DNA from 2 places in the Streptomyces sp. NPDC058534 genome. Region 1 is predicted to be linked to the other one. Evidence: riboswitches for the same ligand, from Rfam matches in the RefSeq annotation. Region 1 holds a riboswitch; the other holds the start of a gene.

Region 1 (7,742 bases):
AGGACTTCTCGAAACTGCGCGGCAAGGGCGGCCTGTCCGGCTACCCGTCCCGCGAGGAGTCCGAGCACGACGTCATCGAGAACAGCCACGCCTCCACCGTGCTCGGCTGGGCCGACGGCCTCGCCAAGGCCCGTGACGTGCAGGGAGAGCGCGGCCACGTCGTCGCCGTCATCGGCGACGGCGCGCTCACCGGCGGCATGGCCTGGGAGGCCCTGAACAACATCGCGGCCGCCAGGGACCGGCCGCTGATCGTCGTGGTCAACGACAACGAACGCTCGTACGCGCCGACCATCGGCGGCCTCGCCAACCACCTCGCGACGCTGCGCACGACCGACGGCTACGAGCGGATGCTGGCCTGGGGCAAGGACGTGCTCCAGCGCACGCCGGTGGTCGGCCACCCCGTCTACGGGGCCCTGCACGGCGCCAAGAAAGGGTTCAAGGACGCCTTCGCCCCGCAGGGGCTCTTCGAGGACCTGGGGCTGAAGTACCTCGGCCCGATCGACGGACACGACCTCGGGGCCGTCGAGTCGGCGCTGCGGCGCGCGAAACGCTTCCACGGGCCGGTGCTGGTGCACTGCCTCACGGAGAAGGGCCGGGGCTACGAACCCGCCCTGCGCGACGAGGAGGACCACTTCCACACCGTCGGCGCGATGGACCCGCTCACCTGCGCACCGCTCAGCCCCGCGGGCGGGCCGTCCTGGACCTCCGTGTTCGGCGAGGAGATCGTGCGGATCGGTGCGGAGCGCGACGACGTCGTGGCGATCACCGCGGCCATGCTGCACCCGGTCGGCCTGGCACCCTTCGCCGAACGGTTCCCCGACCGGGTCTGGGACGTCGGTATCGCCGAACAGCACGCCGCCGTGTCCGCCGCCGGCCTCGCCACGGGCGGACTCCACCCGGTCGTCGCCGTCTACGCCACCTTCCTCAACCGCGCCTTCGACCAACTGCTGATGGACGTGGCCCTGCACCGCTGCGGGGTCACCTTCGTACTGGACCGGGCCGGCGTCACCGGCGCCGACGGGCCCTCGCACAACGGCATGTGGGACATGTCCGTCCTCCAGGTCGTCCCCGGGCTGCGCATCGCCGCCCCGCGCGACGCCGACCAGTTGCGTGCCCAGCTGCGCGAGGCGGTCGCCGTCGACGACGCGCCGACCCTGCTGCGCTTCCCGAAGGAGTCCGTCGGCCCCGCCGTACCCGCCGTCGGCCGGGTCGGCGGCATGGACGTCCTGCACGCCGCGGACCGGCCCGAGGTGCTGCTGGTGGCCGTCGGTGTGATGGCCACCGTCTGTCTCGGGGCCGCGGAACTGCTCGAAGCGCGCGGCATCGGATGCACCGTCGTCGACCCGCGCTGGGTCAAACCCGTCGACCCGGAGCTGACCCCGCTGGCCCTCCGGCACCGCCTGGTCGCCGTCGTCGAGGACAACAGCAGGGCGGCCGGTGTCGGTTCGGCGGTGGCACTGGCGCTCGGCGACGCCGATGCCGACGTGCCCGTACGCCGCTTCGGCATCCCCGACCAGTTCCTCGCGCACGCCAAGCGCGCCGAGGTGCTCGCGGACATCGGCCTCACCCCGGTCGACATCGCCGGCCGGATCAGCGCGAGCCTGGCCGTCGGGCGGCGAGCGGTGGAACCGTCCGCGAACGGACGGAACGTCATGTCAGCGCAAGGAGAGAACTGAATGACCAAGGAGTTCGACCTCGCCGCGCTCTTGGCCGAGCGCGGAGCCGAGCGGTACGAGCTGCACGCCAGGCACCTCAACCACCAGCTGCCGCGCATGCTGCACACCATCGGCTTCGACAAGGTCTACGAGCGGGCTGAGGGCGCGCACTTCTGGGACGCCGACGGCAACGACTACCTGGACATGCTCGCCGGGTTCGCGGTGATGGGCCTGGGGCGCCACCACCCGGTCGTCCGCAAGGCGCTGCACGACGTCCTGGACGCCTCGCTGGCCGACCTGACCCGCTTCGACTGCCCGCCGCTGCCCGGGCTCCTGGCCGAGAAGCTGCTCTCCTACAGCCCGCACCTGGACCGGGTCTTCTTCGGCAACAGCGGGACCGAGGCGGTGGAGACCGCGCTGAAGTTCGCCCGGTACGCGACCGGCAGGCCGAGGATCCTGTACTGCACCCACGCCTTCCACGGACTGACCACCGGCTCGCTCTCCGTCAACGGCGAGGACGGGTTCCGCAAGGGCTTCGCGCCGCTGCTGCCCGACACCGCGGTCCCGCTCGGCGACCTGGACGCCCTGGCGCGCGAACTGCGGCAGGGAGACGTGGCGGCGCTCATCGTGGAGCCGATCCAGGGCAAGGGCGTGCACGAGGCCCCGCCCGGCTACCTGCGGGCCGCGCAGGACCTGCTGCACCGGCACAAGGCACTGCTGATCGCCGACGAGGTGCAGACGGGCCTGGGCCGGACCGGGAAGTTCTACGCCTTCCAGCACGAGGACGGCGTCGAGCCCGACCTCGTCTGCGTGGCCAAGGCGCTGTCCGGCGGCTACGTGCCGGTGGGGGCCACCCTGGGCAAGGACTGGATCTTCCAGAAGGTGTACTCCTCGATGGACCGCGTGCAGGTCCACTCGGCGAGCTTCGGGTCCAACGCGCAGGCCATGGCGGCCGGGCTCGCCGTGCTGTCGGTGATGGAGAACGAGGAGATCGTGGCGAACGCCGCCGCGGTGGGGGAGCGGCTGAAGTCCCGGCTGGTGGCGCTGGTGGACCGCTACGAGCTGCTCGCCGACGTCCGCGGCCGCGGGCTGATGATCGGCATCGAGTTCGGCCGGCCCCGGTCCCTGAAGCTGCGCAGCCGCTGGACCATGCTCCAGGCCGCCCGGAAGGGCCTGTTCGCGCAGATGGTGGTGGTGCCGCTGCTGCAGCGGCACCGGATCCTCACCCAGGTCTCCGGCGACCACCTGGAGGTGATCAAGCTGATCCCGCCGCTGATCATCGACACCGCGGACGCGGACCGGTTCGTCGACGCGTTCACCGAGGTGATGGACGACGCGCACAATGGCGGCGGCCTGATGTGGGACTTCGGCAAGACCCTGGTCAAGCAGGCGGTGGCGCACCGCTGAGCCGACCCAACGGGCCCTTCCACCGCGGTGCGCGACGGAGCAACTTCAGCCTGTTACGGGATGGTATGCGGACGGACCCCGGCCACGCTGTGCCACGCCGGCGGTGTGTCCATATTGCTGCCTTCTCCAGGGCGACATCGTGCGGGTGCACCTCGGCGAGGAGTGGCTGCACGTCCTCAGGGGCCGCCTGCGGCTGCGCCTCGGGGACACCGAGCACCGGCTCGCCGTGGGGGACGGCGCCCACTTCGACTCGCTGACCCCGCACCGGATCGCGGCACAGGACCCCGAAGGGGTCGAGCTGCTCTTCGTCCACACGCTGCTGCAGAGCCCGACGGCCGCTCTGTGCCTCGGCCCGACGCCCCCGGGGAGACGCCGTGAGCTCCATGGAGGAGAAGTTCCCGCGTGCCCTGTGGGTGCGGCTGCTCATCTACATCGCCCTGGGGCACGTCTTCGGCGGCTTCCTCTACCTGCTCTTCGAGGTGGGCGCCCGCCGCTAGCGGTCGCGCCGGGTCAGTCCAGCATCCGCTCGCGCAGCCGCTCCCGGGTCGCCGGGGTGAGGTGCAGACCCTGCTTCAGGTAGGCGTCGACGCCGCCCCAGGTCTCCTGGACGGTGTCGAAGGCCGCCGCCAGGTACTCGGCGCGCGCGTCGAACAGGGGGCTGAGCAGCTCCATGATCTCGGGGGAGTAGGCCGAGGCGGCGGAGCTGCCGCGGCGCACCTTGTAGCGGCGGTGCGTGGCGTTCGACTTGAGGTAGTCGTCGAGGACGGCGTCGCGCTCGACGCCGAGCGCGAGCAGCGTGACCGCGATCGACAGGCCCGCGCGGTCCTTGCCGGCCGCGCAGTGCATCAGGGCGGGGACGCTGTCCTCGGCGAGCGCGTGCAGCACCCGGGCGTGCTCAGCCGTGCGCTCCCGGATGATCGTGCGGTAGGACGCGATCATCCGGTGGGCGCCCTTGCCGTCGGCCAGGATCTCGTGCAGCTGGTCGAGGTCGCCGTCGCGGACCATCTTCCAGAACTCGGCGCCGTCCGCCGGGTCGCTCAGCGGCAGGTTCACATTGCGCACGCCCGGCAGCTCGACGTCCGGGCCTTCCAGCTTCTGGTCGGCCGCGTTGCGGAAGTCGAAGATCGTGTGCAGGCCCAGGGTGGCCAGGAAGGCGGCGTCCTCCCCGGTGGCGTGCGCCAGGTGGCCGCTGCGGAACAGCACGCCCTGCCGCACCCGTCGCCCGTCCGCGGCCGGCAGTCCGCCGACGTCCCGGAAATTGCGCACACCGGTCAGCTCGGGTTCGGTCGACGGGACCTGCTGCGTCACGGGGACTCCTCCCACTCCGCCCCGCCGACGCTGCTCGGCGGCGGGCTCGCCCCGACGATACGGCATCCCCTGTCTGCGCCAATGAGTTACCCACAGGGCATTAAGGGGGACCTCGGGCTTTCTGTCCCAATTGACCCCTTCATCCCAACTGGCGCTGAAATGCGAAAGGGTGAGGAAGTGGCGCGTGAGCAGCGTCATATCGGTAACCGTGCGTCGTCCGTCATGTTCACGTAATCAAGCCGGTTTTCAAGGCCGTTCACTCGAAATGCCATTCCTCGAATCGACGGAGTGTGACCGGATATTCCCGTAAAGGATCAATCGGAACACCTTCCGGTGGAACCCTTCGCTTGTCCGGGTGCGTCCTGGTCCCTTACGTTCACCACCGATCCGGACGGACGCCTAATCCTGCCGCCGACCGGAGCCCACACTCATCCACCACCCGTACCCGGCAGGAGCGGGGGACCCACAGGTACGAATGCCTGTTCCGGTTCCCGGAACGGCTTGGGGTAAAGCCGCGTTTCGGCGCGGCCGGGCATCTCCAGCCCGCACCCGACAGCTCACCTCGCAGGCGCCGGAGAGGAATTCACCATGCCCGCGAAGGGTAAGCACCGCCGTACCAGGGCCATGCGCCTGACCCGCACCATCGCCGTCGCCGGAACCGGTGGCGCCGCGCTCGCGCTCCCGCTGATCGGGGCCGCCGGCGCCAACGCCGCCCCCGCGCACTCCGTTTCCGAGCAGTCCGTGCAGTCCATTCCGACGACGGCGAAGAAGGCCGCAGCGAATGGCGCCGAGAAGAACTCGGACGCGCGGACCTACACCGTCAAGAGCGGCGACTACCTTTCGCGGATCGCCGACGAGCAGAACGTCGACGGCGGCTGGAAGAAGCTGTACGAGGACAACCGCGAGGCCGTCGGTTCGGACCCGTCGCTGATCCACCCCGGCCTGAAGCTCTCGGTCGGCGCCAAGGCCGCCCAGTCGGAGAAGCCGGCCGCCGAGAAGCCCGCCGCCGAGAAGCCCGCAGAGGCGGAGAAGCCCGCCAAGCCGGCCGAGAAGTCCACGGACGCCGAGAAGGCCTCCGCCTCGGACGCCGGCACCAGCAGCGGTTACAGCTCCCCCGTCGCGGGCGGCACCGTCGGTACCCCGTACCACCAGTCCGGCAGCATGTGGTCCAGCGGCTACCACACCGGCACGGACTTCGTCGTCCCGACCGGCACCTCGCTCAAGGCCGTGGGCGCGGGCACCGTCGTCTCCGCCGGCCCCGGCGGTGCGTACGGCAACCAGGTCGTCATCCAGCTCGCCGACGGCCACTACGCCCAGTACGCCCACCTCTCCTCCCTCTCCGTCTCCGCCGGCCAGTCGGTGACGGCGGGCCAGCAGGTCGGCCTCTCGGGTGCCACCGGCAACGTGACCGGTCCGCACCTGCACTTCGAGATCCGCACCACGCCGGACTACGGGTCGGACATCGACCCGGTCGCGTACCTGAGTTCGCACGGCGTCTCTCTCTGACGCACGGCTCGGGCGCAGCCCCCACGCCACCGAAGGCCGGACCCCGATCCCCGGGACCGGCCTTCGGTGTATTCCGGAATTGACCAAGCCTTTAGGCGTGGCCTTTCTCACCGACCGTCAATCCCTTCCTACGGTCGCGTAGGTCACATTCCAAGGTGAATCATGGCCCGATGTGGCAGACGATTCGAAGAATGACAGCAGAGCAGTGATCGGGTCGTACGTGGCGCTGGGGGACAGCTTCACCGAGGGTGTCGGCGACCCCGGCCCCGACGGGGCGTTCGTCGGCTGGGCCGACCGGTTCGCCGTACTGCTCGCGGACCGGCGCCCCGAGGGCGACTTCACGTACGCGAACCTCGCCGTGCGCGGCAGGCTGCTCGACCAGATCGTGGCCGAACAGGTCCCGCGAGTCGCCGAACTCGCGCCGGACCTGGTCTCGTTCGCGGGCGGCGGCAACGACATCCTCCGGCCCGGCACCGATCCCGACGAGGTGGCCGAGCGGTTCGAGCGGGCGGTGGCCGCGCTGGCCGAAGCGGCCGGCACCGTCCTCGTGACGACCGGGTTCGACACCCGAGGCGTGCCCGTGCTCAGGCATCTGCGCGGCAAGATCGCCACGTACAACGGACACGTCCGTGCCATCGCCGACCGGTACGGCTGCCCGGTGCTCGACCTCTGGTCGCTCCGGAGCGTCCAGGACCGCAGGGCGTGGGACGCCGACCGGCTGCACCTGTCGCCGGAGGGCCACACGCGGGTGGCGCTGCGCGCGGGACAGGCCCTCGGCCTGCCGGTGCCGGCCGACCCGGACCAGCTCTGGCCGCCGCTGCCGTACCGCGGCGCGCTGGACGTCCGCCGGGACGACGTGCACTGGGCACGCGAGTACCTGGTGCCGTGGATCGGCCGCCGGCTGCGTGGCCAGTCCTCGGGCGACCACGTGACCGCCAAGGGGGCGCTGTCGCCGCACGACATCAAGACGCGGATCGCCGCCGTGGCGTGAGGGCGTTGTGCGGGCGGGCAGGTTCCGGATGGGCGGTTCCGGACGGGGCGCGGCGAGTCAGCGGCGGGTCAGCGGCGTGGGCCGGCCAACGCCTTCCGCGGCAGGCCCAGTTCCCGGGCCAGCGCCTCGTCCGTCCACTCCCGCGCCCGGGCCCGCGACACCGCGCCCGCGTACGACGTCAGTTGCACGGCGAGCCCGTCGAGGAGCGCCGTCAGCCGCAGGGCCGCGCCCTCGGGGTCCGGGCACGGGAACTCCCCGGCGGCCACCCCCTCGACGATGACCTCGGCGATCGCCGCCTTCCACCGGCGGTCCAGGTCCCGCGTGACGTCCCGCAGCGCGGGCTCGCGCAGCGCCGCCGCCCAGCCCTCGATCCACAGCCGCCAGCCCTTGGCCTGTCCCGTCGGGGCGTACCACCGCACGGCGGCCCGCAGGCGGCGCAGCGCCGACGTACGGCGGCCGAGCAGCCCACGCAGATGAGCCAGATCGTCCTCGGCGGCAAGGGCGAAGGCGGCGGCGACCAGCTTCTCCTTCGTGGAGAAGTGGTAGAGCACCAACGCGTTGCTCACCCCGAGCGCGGACGCCACGTCGGCGATCCGCAGCGCGGCGACACCCCGCGCCGATATCTGCTCGACGGCCGCGCGCAGCAGCTCCTCGCGCCGCTCGGCCACAGTCAACCGGACTCTCACCACGCCCCGTCCCCCCATGTCCTGGACACGATCAGTCGGTGTCACACGAGACGACCATAATGAGAGCCTGACCTACTCCACCTGGAGGTTACCGTGGCCGGATTCCGTTCCCCGGGCCCCGGGCCCCGCACGCCGCGGCCCGCGGCCTTCGGCGCGGACCCGAGCGGTGAGCGCATGGCGCGCATCCGC
Region 2 (7,742 bases), on a different contig from region 1:
ACGCGATCGCTCGCGATCCGGAGCTCGACGCACACATGGCTGATCTCCACCACCGTGCGGCGGATTCCACCGACGTCGTCGAGGCCACGGCGCTGCTCGAAGAGGCCTCGAAGATTCGCCACCAGGTCCGGCAGACGGAGCCCGGCCAGTGACCGATGAGTTCCCGGGGCCGCCTTGGCAGTTGGACTGGCGGCTCGACGCCCTGGCGGACCGCGAAGCGCTGCCGGAGTCGGTCCGGGAGATGGTCGACGAGGCCCGTGCCGAACTGGTGACGGCCAGGGACCCGTTCTTCCGGGGAATCGACGCCGATGCGGACCTTCCGAAAACCATGTACGTCGAACCGGTACGGTCCACCGATCCCAAGGGCCCGCACATCCTGTTCTTCGACAACCATCGGGGATGGCTGGTCTATACCTTCGTTCCGCGCGTCGAGGATCCCCAGATCACCGTGGAAGAGGTCTTCTGGCAGTGACGCGTGATCAGGTGATGCGTTCGCGGTCCCTGAGCCGGTCGCCCGGACAACGTCCACGCCTCCCACGGAGCGCCCTTGATGCCCCTCCCGTACGTCCTCCTCTCCGCCGCCGTCTCCCTCGACGGCTGTCTGGACGACACCGGACCCGACCGGCTCCTGCTGTCCAGCCCCGCCGACTTCGAGCGGGTCGACGAGGTGCGGGCGTCGGTGGACGCGATTCTGGTCGGGGCCGGGACGATCCGGGCCGACAATCCGCGGCTGCTGGTGAACTCCGCCGAGCGGCGGGCAGCCCGCACCACGGCGGGGAAGGCCGAGTACCCGCTCAAGGTCACCGTCAGCGGCAGCGGTGAGCTGGACCCGGCGGCGCGGTTCTGGCACACCGGCGGGGACAAGGTGCTCCTGACCACGGACGACGGTGCCCGGCGGGCTCGCGCGCTGGGGATCGGCGCCGACGTCGTGCCGCTCGGTGCCGCGCTCGACTGGCGGGCGGCGCTGGAGTATCTCCACGACCGGCGCGGGGTGCGGCGGCTCATGGTCGAGGGCGGGGGGACCGTCCACACCCAGCTGCTTCAGGAGGAACTCGCCGACGAGCTTCAGCTCGTTCTCGCGCCCCTGCTCGTCGGCGACCCGGCCGCGCCCCGGCTCTTCGGGCCCGGCGCCTACCAGGGCGGGCGGCTGCGGCTGGTGGAGTCGCGGCGGATCGAGGACGTCGTGCTGACCCGGTACCTGCCGACCGCGCCCGGCACCGGCGACCGCGTGAGCCCCGCCGACCGGCACTGGCTGGCGCTCGCCTGCGAGCTGGCGGAGCTGTGCCCGCCGTCACGGACGGCGTTCAGCGTGGGGGCGGTCGTGGTCGCCGCCGACGGGAGCGAGCTGGCGCGGGGGCATTCGCGGGAGGCCGGCGACCCCGTCGTGCACGCCGAGGAGGCCGCGCTCGCCAAGATCGACCGCGCCGATCCGCGGCTCGCGGGGGCCACCGTGTACAGCAGCCTCGAACCCTGTGCCCGCCGCGCCTCCCGGCCCGCGCCCTGTGCCCGGCTGATCCTCGACGCCGGGGTGCGTCGCGTGGTCACGGCCTGGCGGGAGCCGGACACCTTCGTGCCGGGGGCGGACGGCGGCGGGGTGCTCGCCGCCGGGGGCGCCGTCGTCGTCGTACTGCCGGAGTACGAGGGGCGGGCGAAGGCGCCGAACCGTCATCTGGACGGGTAGGGAGATACGGATGTGCATTCCGCCCCTGGGATGACGTACAGTGGAGAACACAACGACGCGGGGTGGAGCAGCTCGGTAGCTCGCTGGGCTCATAACCCAGAGGTCGCAGGTTCAAATCCTGTCCCCGCTACTGAAGGCCGAGGGCCGGAATCCGAAAGGGTTCCGGCCCTCGGTGCGTTCACCCGCTCGGCCCGCACCGCTCGCCGCCCGCCCCCGCCGCGGGAAACCTGGAGTACGGCAAGCGGCGCGGACAGGGGGTGGCGGGAGACCAGTGGTGCGGGCAGGTGAGGTGGAGGACGAGGGAGCGTACGCCAGAGCCGGCGGCCGGCTCCCCGGCGATCCCGTGCCCGACCCGGGCCTCGGCGACGAGACACCGCCCGTGCCGCCCGCCGGGCAGCCACGACCGTGGCGTACGTCCTACGGCCGGGCCCTCGTGCGCTCGCTCCCTGTACTGCTGATCATCGTCGCCGTCCTGTACGACATCGTCACCCCGCGCTACTTCACCGCCGGTCCCCTCTACACCGCCGCGCCGCTGGTCGCCGCCCCGATCTACTCCCGGCGGGGCACCGCGCTCACCGGCGTCGCCGTGGTCGCCGCGGTCGTCGGGCTGCAGATCGGCAAGGGCGTCATCCACTACGTCGACTCCCTCACCGAGCTGATCACCATCGCGACGGTCGCCGCGCTCGCCGTCTTCGTCAACGCCTTCGTCCGCCGTACCGACGAGCGCCTCGCCATCGCCCGGGAGATCGCCGAGGCCGCCCAGCGCGCCGTACTGCCCGAGCCGGCCGAACGGATCGCCGGCTTCGAGATCGCCGTCGGCTACGAGGCCGCGCAGGCCGGCGCCTTCATCGGCGGTGACCTGTACGCGGTGCAGGACAGCGCGCGCGGCGTCCGGCTCATCGTGGGGGACGTGCGGGGCAAGGGCATGGGGGCGGTGGCCGCCGTCGCCGTGGTGATCGGCGCCTTCCGGGAGGCGGCCGAGCAGGAGGCGACGCTGGAGGCGGTGGCGCAGCGGCTGGAGCGGGCGCTGGCCCGCGAGGGCACCCGGCGCGAGGGACTGGACGCCTTCGAGGGCTTCACCACCGCCGTCCTCGCCGAACTCCCGCACGGCGCCGGGACCGTACGCATCGTCAACCGCGGGCATCCGCCGCCCCTGCTGCTCCACGGCGACGGCACCCTGGGGTCGCTGCCCGCCCGGGAGTCGGCGCTGCCGCTCGGCATGGGCGAGCTGGGTGTGTGGCCCGACCGCGCGGAGGAGACCGCGTTCCCCGGTGGGGCCACGCTGCTGCTGTACACCGACGGGCTGTCGGAAGCCCGGGACGACCGGGGGGAGTTCTACGATCCGTACGCGCGGCTGTCCGGCCGCGTCTTCCGCCACCCGGCGAAGCTGCTCGACACCCTCGCCCGCGACGTGCGCCGCCACTCCGGGGGCGGGATGGCGGACGACATGGCGCTGCTCGCCGTACGGCGTCCACGACGCGGCGAGCATGATCATTGTCACGAGCCGTGACGGGTCGGCGTCCCTCCGCATAACAGCTGACGTTCCGTCAGAAAGAAGTGGCGTGAAGGGGATTACCGAGCCGCGGTCAACTCGCCCGATTTTTACCGATCCTGGGGTGTACGTCCGGGCTGCTTTCGTTAATGATCAAGAGGAACAGCTTGGAATCCGGGCCCCGGGTCTATTAACGTTCGATAACGCAGCGCGGTCGTCCCAGCCGTCACAGAAGGCGGCTCCGTGCGCACGCGCCGAATCCCGCAAGGGAACCGGGGAACCACCACATTGGGGTGAATCGGGCGTTTGACGCCGTGGCAACACGGCTGCATGCGCGCGTAGGAGACCTTCCTGCTCCGAACCCGTCAGCTAACCCGGTAGGCGAAAGGAAGGAAAGGAGTACGCCCACGTGGCGTCCAACCGGCCTGCCCCCGAGGCCCCGTTCGTGCCCAGTCGGCACGACACCGAAACCTTCGGCTACGAGAGTTACCGCACCGAAGAGGGCCCCTGGGAGGAGTGGAATCCCACCGAGGACTCCATCCGCCCCGTACGCGGCCGGCACCGCGTCGCCAAGCAGCGTGGCGGGCTCGCCCGCAGCTCCACCGTCCTCGGCGTCGGTGTCATAGCCGCCGTCGGCGCGGGCGGCATGGCCAGCGCGCAGACCGGCAAGCCGCCGGTGTCGATCTCCATGCCGGACCTGCCGAACGTCGGCTCGCTCATCTCCGACGAGGACGCGCCGCAGCCGGCGGGTTCCAGCACCCCGCTCAGTGGCATCGGCGTGACCGCCGCCGCCGACACCGCGGAGGGCGCCAGCACCGCCGGCGCCGGTGAGTCCCTGCGAGCCCGGATCATGGCGCAGGCCGAGCAACAGCAGGCCCAGGTCGAGACCAAGGCCGCCGCCGAGGCCGCGGCCGCCGCCGAGAAGAAGGCCGCGGAAGCCGCCGCCAAGGCGGAGAAGGAGGCCGAGGCCAAGGCCGCCGCCGCCAAGAAGAAGGCGGAGGAGGAGGCCGCGAAGAAGGCCGAGGCCGAGCGCCTGGCCAAGCTGGCCAAGCAGTTCACGCTGCCGACCTCCTCGTACACGATCTCCTCGACCTTCGGCCAGGCCGGCGCCTACTGGTCCTCCGGCCAACACACCGGCCTCGACTTCGCCGCACCCACGGGCACGCTGCTCAAGGCCGTGCACAGCGGCACCATCACGTCGGCCGGCTGGGACGGGTCGTACGGCTACAAGACCGTGCTCACCCTGGATGACGGCACCGAGATCTGGTACGCCCACCAGTCCTCCATCAGCGTCAGCGTCGGCCAGGAGGTCACCACCGGTGACGTCATCGGCCGCGTCGGCGCCACCGGCAACGTCACCGGCGCCCACCTCCACATGGAGGTCCACTCGGGCGGCGGCTCCGGCATCGACCCGATGGCCTGGCTGCAGAGCAAGGGCCTCACCCCCTGAGCCACGGCCAACCCGCTTCCCGCGCTTCCCCCGCTGGTCCCCGGCGGTCCTGACGGCAACCCCCCGACGTCAGGGCTGCCGGTCTGCGGGGTTTTCGCGTCCGTGCCGGAATGACCTGCTCGGGTGCGTTCGTTGACGCCCTACATGACTTCTCTGCGCAAGCTCGGCTCCTCCGACCTGGAGGTCTTCCCCCTCGCCCTCGGCGGCAACGTCTTCGGCTGGACCGCCGACCAGGATCGGTCCTTCGCCGTCCTGGACGCCTACACGGCGGCCGGCGGCAACTTCGTGGACACCGCCGACTCGTACTCCGCCTGGGTCGACGGCAACAGCGGCGGCGAGTCCGAGACCGTCCTCGGCCAGTGGTTCGCGGCCCGCGGCAACCGCGATGACGTCGTCCTCGCCACCAAGGTCAGCCAGCACCCCGAGTACCCGGGCCTCTCCGCCGCGAACATCAGGGCGGCGGCCGACGCCTCGCTGCGCCGCCTGGGCACCGACCACATCGACCTCTACTACACGCACTTCGACAAGCCCGAGGTGCCGGTCGAGGAGATCATCGGCGCGCTGGACGCGCTGGTGAAGGCGGGCAAGGTGCGGCACATCGCCGCCTCCAACATCTCCGCCGAGCGGCTCGCGGCCTCCCTGGAGTTCTCCGACCGCGAGGGCCTCGCCCGGTACGTCGCCCTCCAGCCGCACTACAACCTGGTCTCGCGCGACACCTACGAGGGCGGGCTGCGCGACCTCGCCGAGCGGTCGGGCCTGGCCGCCGTGCCGTACTACGCCCTCGCCGCGGGCTTCCTCACCGGCAAGTACCGGCCCGGCGCGAGCGTCGACAGCCCGCGTGCGGGCGGTGCGGCCAAGCACCTGGAGACCGAGCGCGGCCGGCGGGTGCTCGCCGCCCTGGACGAGATCGCCGAGGCCCACGACGCCCCCGTCGCCACGGTCGCCCTCGCCTGGCTCGCCGCCCAGCCGACGGTGACCGCGCCGATCGCGTCCGCGCGCACGGTGGAGCAGCTGCCCGCGCTGCTGGGCGTCGCCGAGCTGAGCCTGACGGACGACGAGGCCGGGAGGCTGACGCGGGCGTCGGCCTGAGCGTGACGCCGTAGGTGCCCGCTACGGACGGTAGGGGCCCGGCGGTGCGTACGGGTGGGCGTACGGGGTGTACGGGACGTACGGGGTGTACGGCGCCTGGACCGGGTACGGCGCCGGGGGGCCGCCGCCGTACGGGCCGTACGTCCCGTACGGGTACGCCCAGGGCGGCGCGGGCCGGGGCACGGGCGGTGCCGTCGACCGGGCCGCGTGGTCCAGGGCCGGGCGGGCCGCGCCGCGCCGGTGCCACAGGGCGTCCAGCATCTCCCGCTCGCGCACGGCGTAGTCGGCGCCCGCCCCGCCCCGGCGACCTCGCTGCCGCAGGAACGCCAGCGAGGTCGCGTACGCCTCGTACTGGGCCACCGCGCGTGCCGCCTCCTTGCCGCCGTGCCGGCGGGCGTGGTGGCGGGCGACGCGGCGGGCCCGCATCGAGCCGAGCGCGTACGGCTCCGAAGGCGTCAGCCACCCGGCCATGACGTACGCGGGCAGCTCGGTCCGTACGGTGCCCAGTTCGCGCTGCCGGGTCCAGATCACCAGCCAGGTCAGCAGGCCGAAGGCCGGCACCATGAAGGCCGCGTACACGGCGTAGAAGCCGTACGCGCCGAAGGCGGCCGAGCCGTTCCACAGCGCGTGCACGCCCATCGCGAGCAGCAGGCCGGACAGCGGGAGCAGGGCGCGGCGCAGGCGGTGGCGGCCCGCGGAGAGCGCGGCGATGCCGAAGCCGATGCCGGTGAGCACGGTGAAGAGCGGGTGCGCGAACGGGGACATCACCACGCGGACGAAGAAGGTCGCCGCGGTGACCGAGGCGATGCCGCTGCCGCCGGTGAGCTGGTCGGTGCCGAACGCGGTGCCCAGGTACAGGATGTTCTCGGTGAAGGCGAAGCCGGTGGCGGTGACACCGGCGATCACCACTCCGTCGACGATGCCGGTGAAGTCGCGCCTGCGGAAGAGGAAGACCAGGAGGACCGCGGCGGCCTTGGCGGACTCCTCGACGACCGGCGCTATCACCGTGGCGCCCAGAGTGTCCGCGCTCGCCGGGTCCGCGGTGGCGGTCGCTATCCATCGGGTCGCGAAGCTGTTGGCGACGATCGCTATCAGCGCCGCCGCGCAGGCGCCCCAGGAGAAGCAGAACAGCAGGTTGCGCCACGGGCCGGGGTCGACCCGGTCCAGCCAGCGGAACGCGGCCACGAGCAGCGGCACGGGCAGCACCGCGAGGCCGAGCCCGACCAGGAACCCCCGCGTGCCGGTCTGTTCGCGGACCAGGGCCAGGATCACCAGGCCGGAGAGCGCGAGCAGCGTGACCAGCGCGCCGTAGCGCACCCAGGTCCGCTGCCACCAGTGCGGATGCGTACGCGGATACGTGGGCTGACGCGTCGGACACGGGGGACTGGTGGCCACGGCATGGACCCTAACCGGTGAGGTGCTGCTCTTCGTGGGGATCGCGGAGCTGTACGCGGCGGAAGAGCAGGTCGTTCACCACATGTCCCTTGTCCAGTCCCTGGCCCTCGAAACGGGTCAGCGGGCGGTGCGCGGGACGCGGCGCGAAACCGCCGTCCGGCGCGGTGTTCTCGAAGTCGGGGTGCGCGGTCAGCTCGACGAGCATCTGCTCGGCGTACGGCTCCCAGTCGGTGGCGCAGTGCACGAAGGCGCCCGGCGCGAGCCGGGTCGCGGCCAGGGTCAGGAACTCCGGCTGGATCAGGCGCCGCTTGTGGTGGCGCTTCTTCGGCCACGGGTCGGGGAAGTAGACGCGCAGTCCGGCGAGCGAGCCGGGGGCGAGCATCTCGCGCAGGAGGATGATCGCGTCGCCGTTGGCCACCCGGATGTTGGACAGGCCGTGCCCCTCGGCGAGACCGAGGAGGTTGCCCTGGCCCGGGGTGTGGACGTCCACGGCGAGGATGTTGGTGCCGGGGTCGGCCGCTGCCATCTGGGCGGTGGCCTCGCCCATGCCGAAGCCGATCTCCAGGACGACCGGGCGCGCGTCGCCGAACAGCTCGCCGAGGTCGAGGTCGCGCTGCCCGTCGATGTCCAGTCCC

What was found. Region 1 has a riboswitch for cyclic di-AMP ahead of ACFWR9_RS09450 (peptidoglycan DD-metalloendopeptidase family protein). Riboswitches for the same ligand answer to the same signal wherever they lie in the genome.
Region 2: another riboswitch for cyclic di-AMP. It lies ahead of ACFWR9_RS20900 (M23 family metallopeptidase); the one in region 1 lies ahead of ACFWR9_RS09450 (peptidoglycan DD-metalloendopeptidase family protein).

The regions. Positions count from the first base shown of each region.
Region 1 is NZ_JBHXNW010000011.1:110,667-118,408, reverse strand. It holds gene dxs (1-deoxy-D-xylulose-5-phosphate synthase) at 1-1,676, shown strand, start outside; gene ACFWR9_RS09470 (aspartate aminotransferase family protein) at 1,677-3,062, shown strand; partial or broken gene ACFWR9_RS09465 (cupin domain-containing protein) at 3,118-3,440, shown strand; gene ACFWR9_RS09460 (DUF6126 family protein) at 3,437-3,559, shown strand; gene ACFWR9_RS09455 (tyrosine-protein phosphatase) at 3,573-4,370, opposite strand; cyclic di-AMP (ydaO/yuaA leader) riboswitch at 4,797-4,954, shown strand; gene ACFWR9_RS09450 (peptidoglycan DD-metalloendopeptidase family protein) at 4,959-5,876, shown strand; gene ACFWR9_RS09445 (SGNH/GDSL hydrolase family protein) at 6,082-6,867, shown strand; gene ACFWR9_RS09440 (TetR/AcrR family transcriptional regulator) at 6,936-7,571, opposite strand; gene ACFWR9_RS09435 (MBL fold metallo-hydrolase) at 7,647-7,742, shown strand, end outside.
Region 2 is NZ_JBHXNW010000032.1:64,491-72,232, forward strand. It holds gene ACFWR9_RS20875 (DUF6247 family protein) at 1-152, shown strand, start outside; gene ACFWR9_RS20880 (hypothetical protein) at 149-472, shown strand; gene ACFWR9_RS20885 (dihydrofolate reductase family protein) at 551-1,681, shown strand; tRNA gene ACFWR9_RS20890 (tRNA-Met) at 1,738-1,811, shown strand; gene ACFWR9_RS20895 (PP2C family protein-serine/threonine phosphatase) at 1,971-3,191, shown strand; cyclic di-AMP (ydaO/yuaA leader) riboswitch at 3,416-3,571, shown strand; gene ACFWR9_RS20900 (M23 family metallopeptidase) at 3,583-4,623, shown strand; gene ACFWR9_RS20905 (aldo/keto reductase) at 4,768-5,712, shown strand; gene ACFWR9_RS20910 (PrsW family intramembrane metalloprotease) at 5,734-7,107, opposite strand; gene trmB (tRNA (guanosine(46)-N7)-methyltransferase TrmB) at 7,118-7,742, opposite strand, start outside.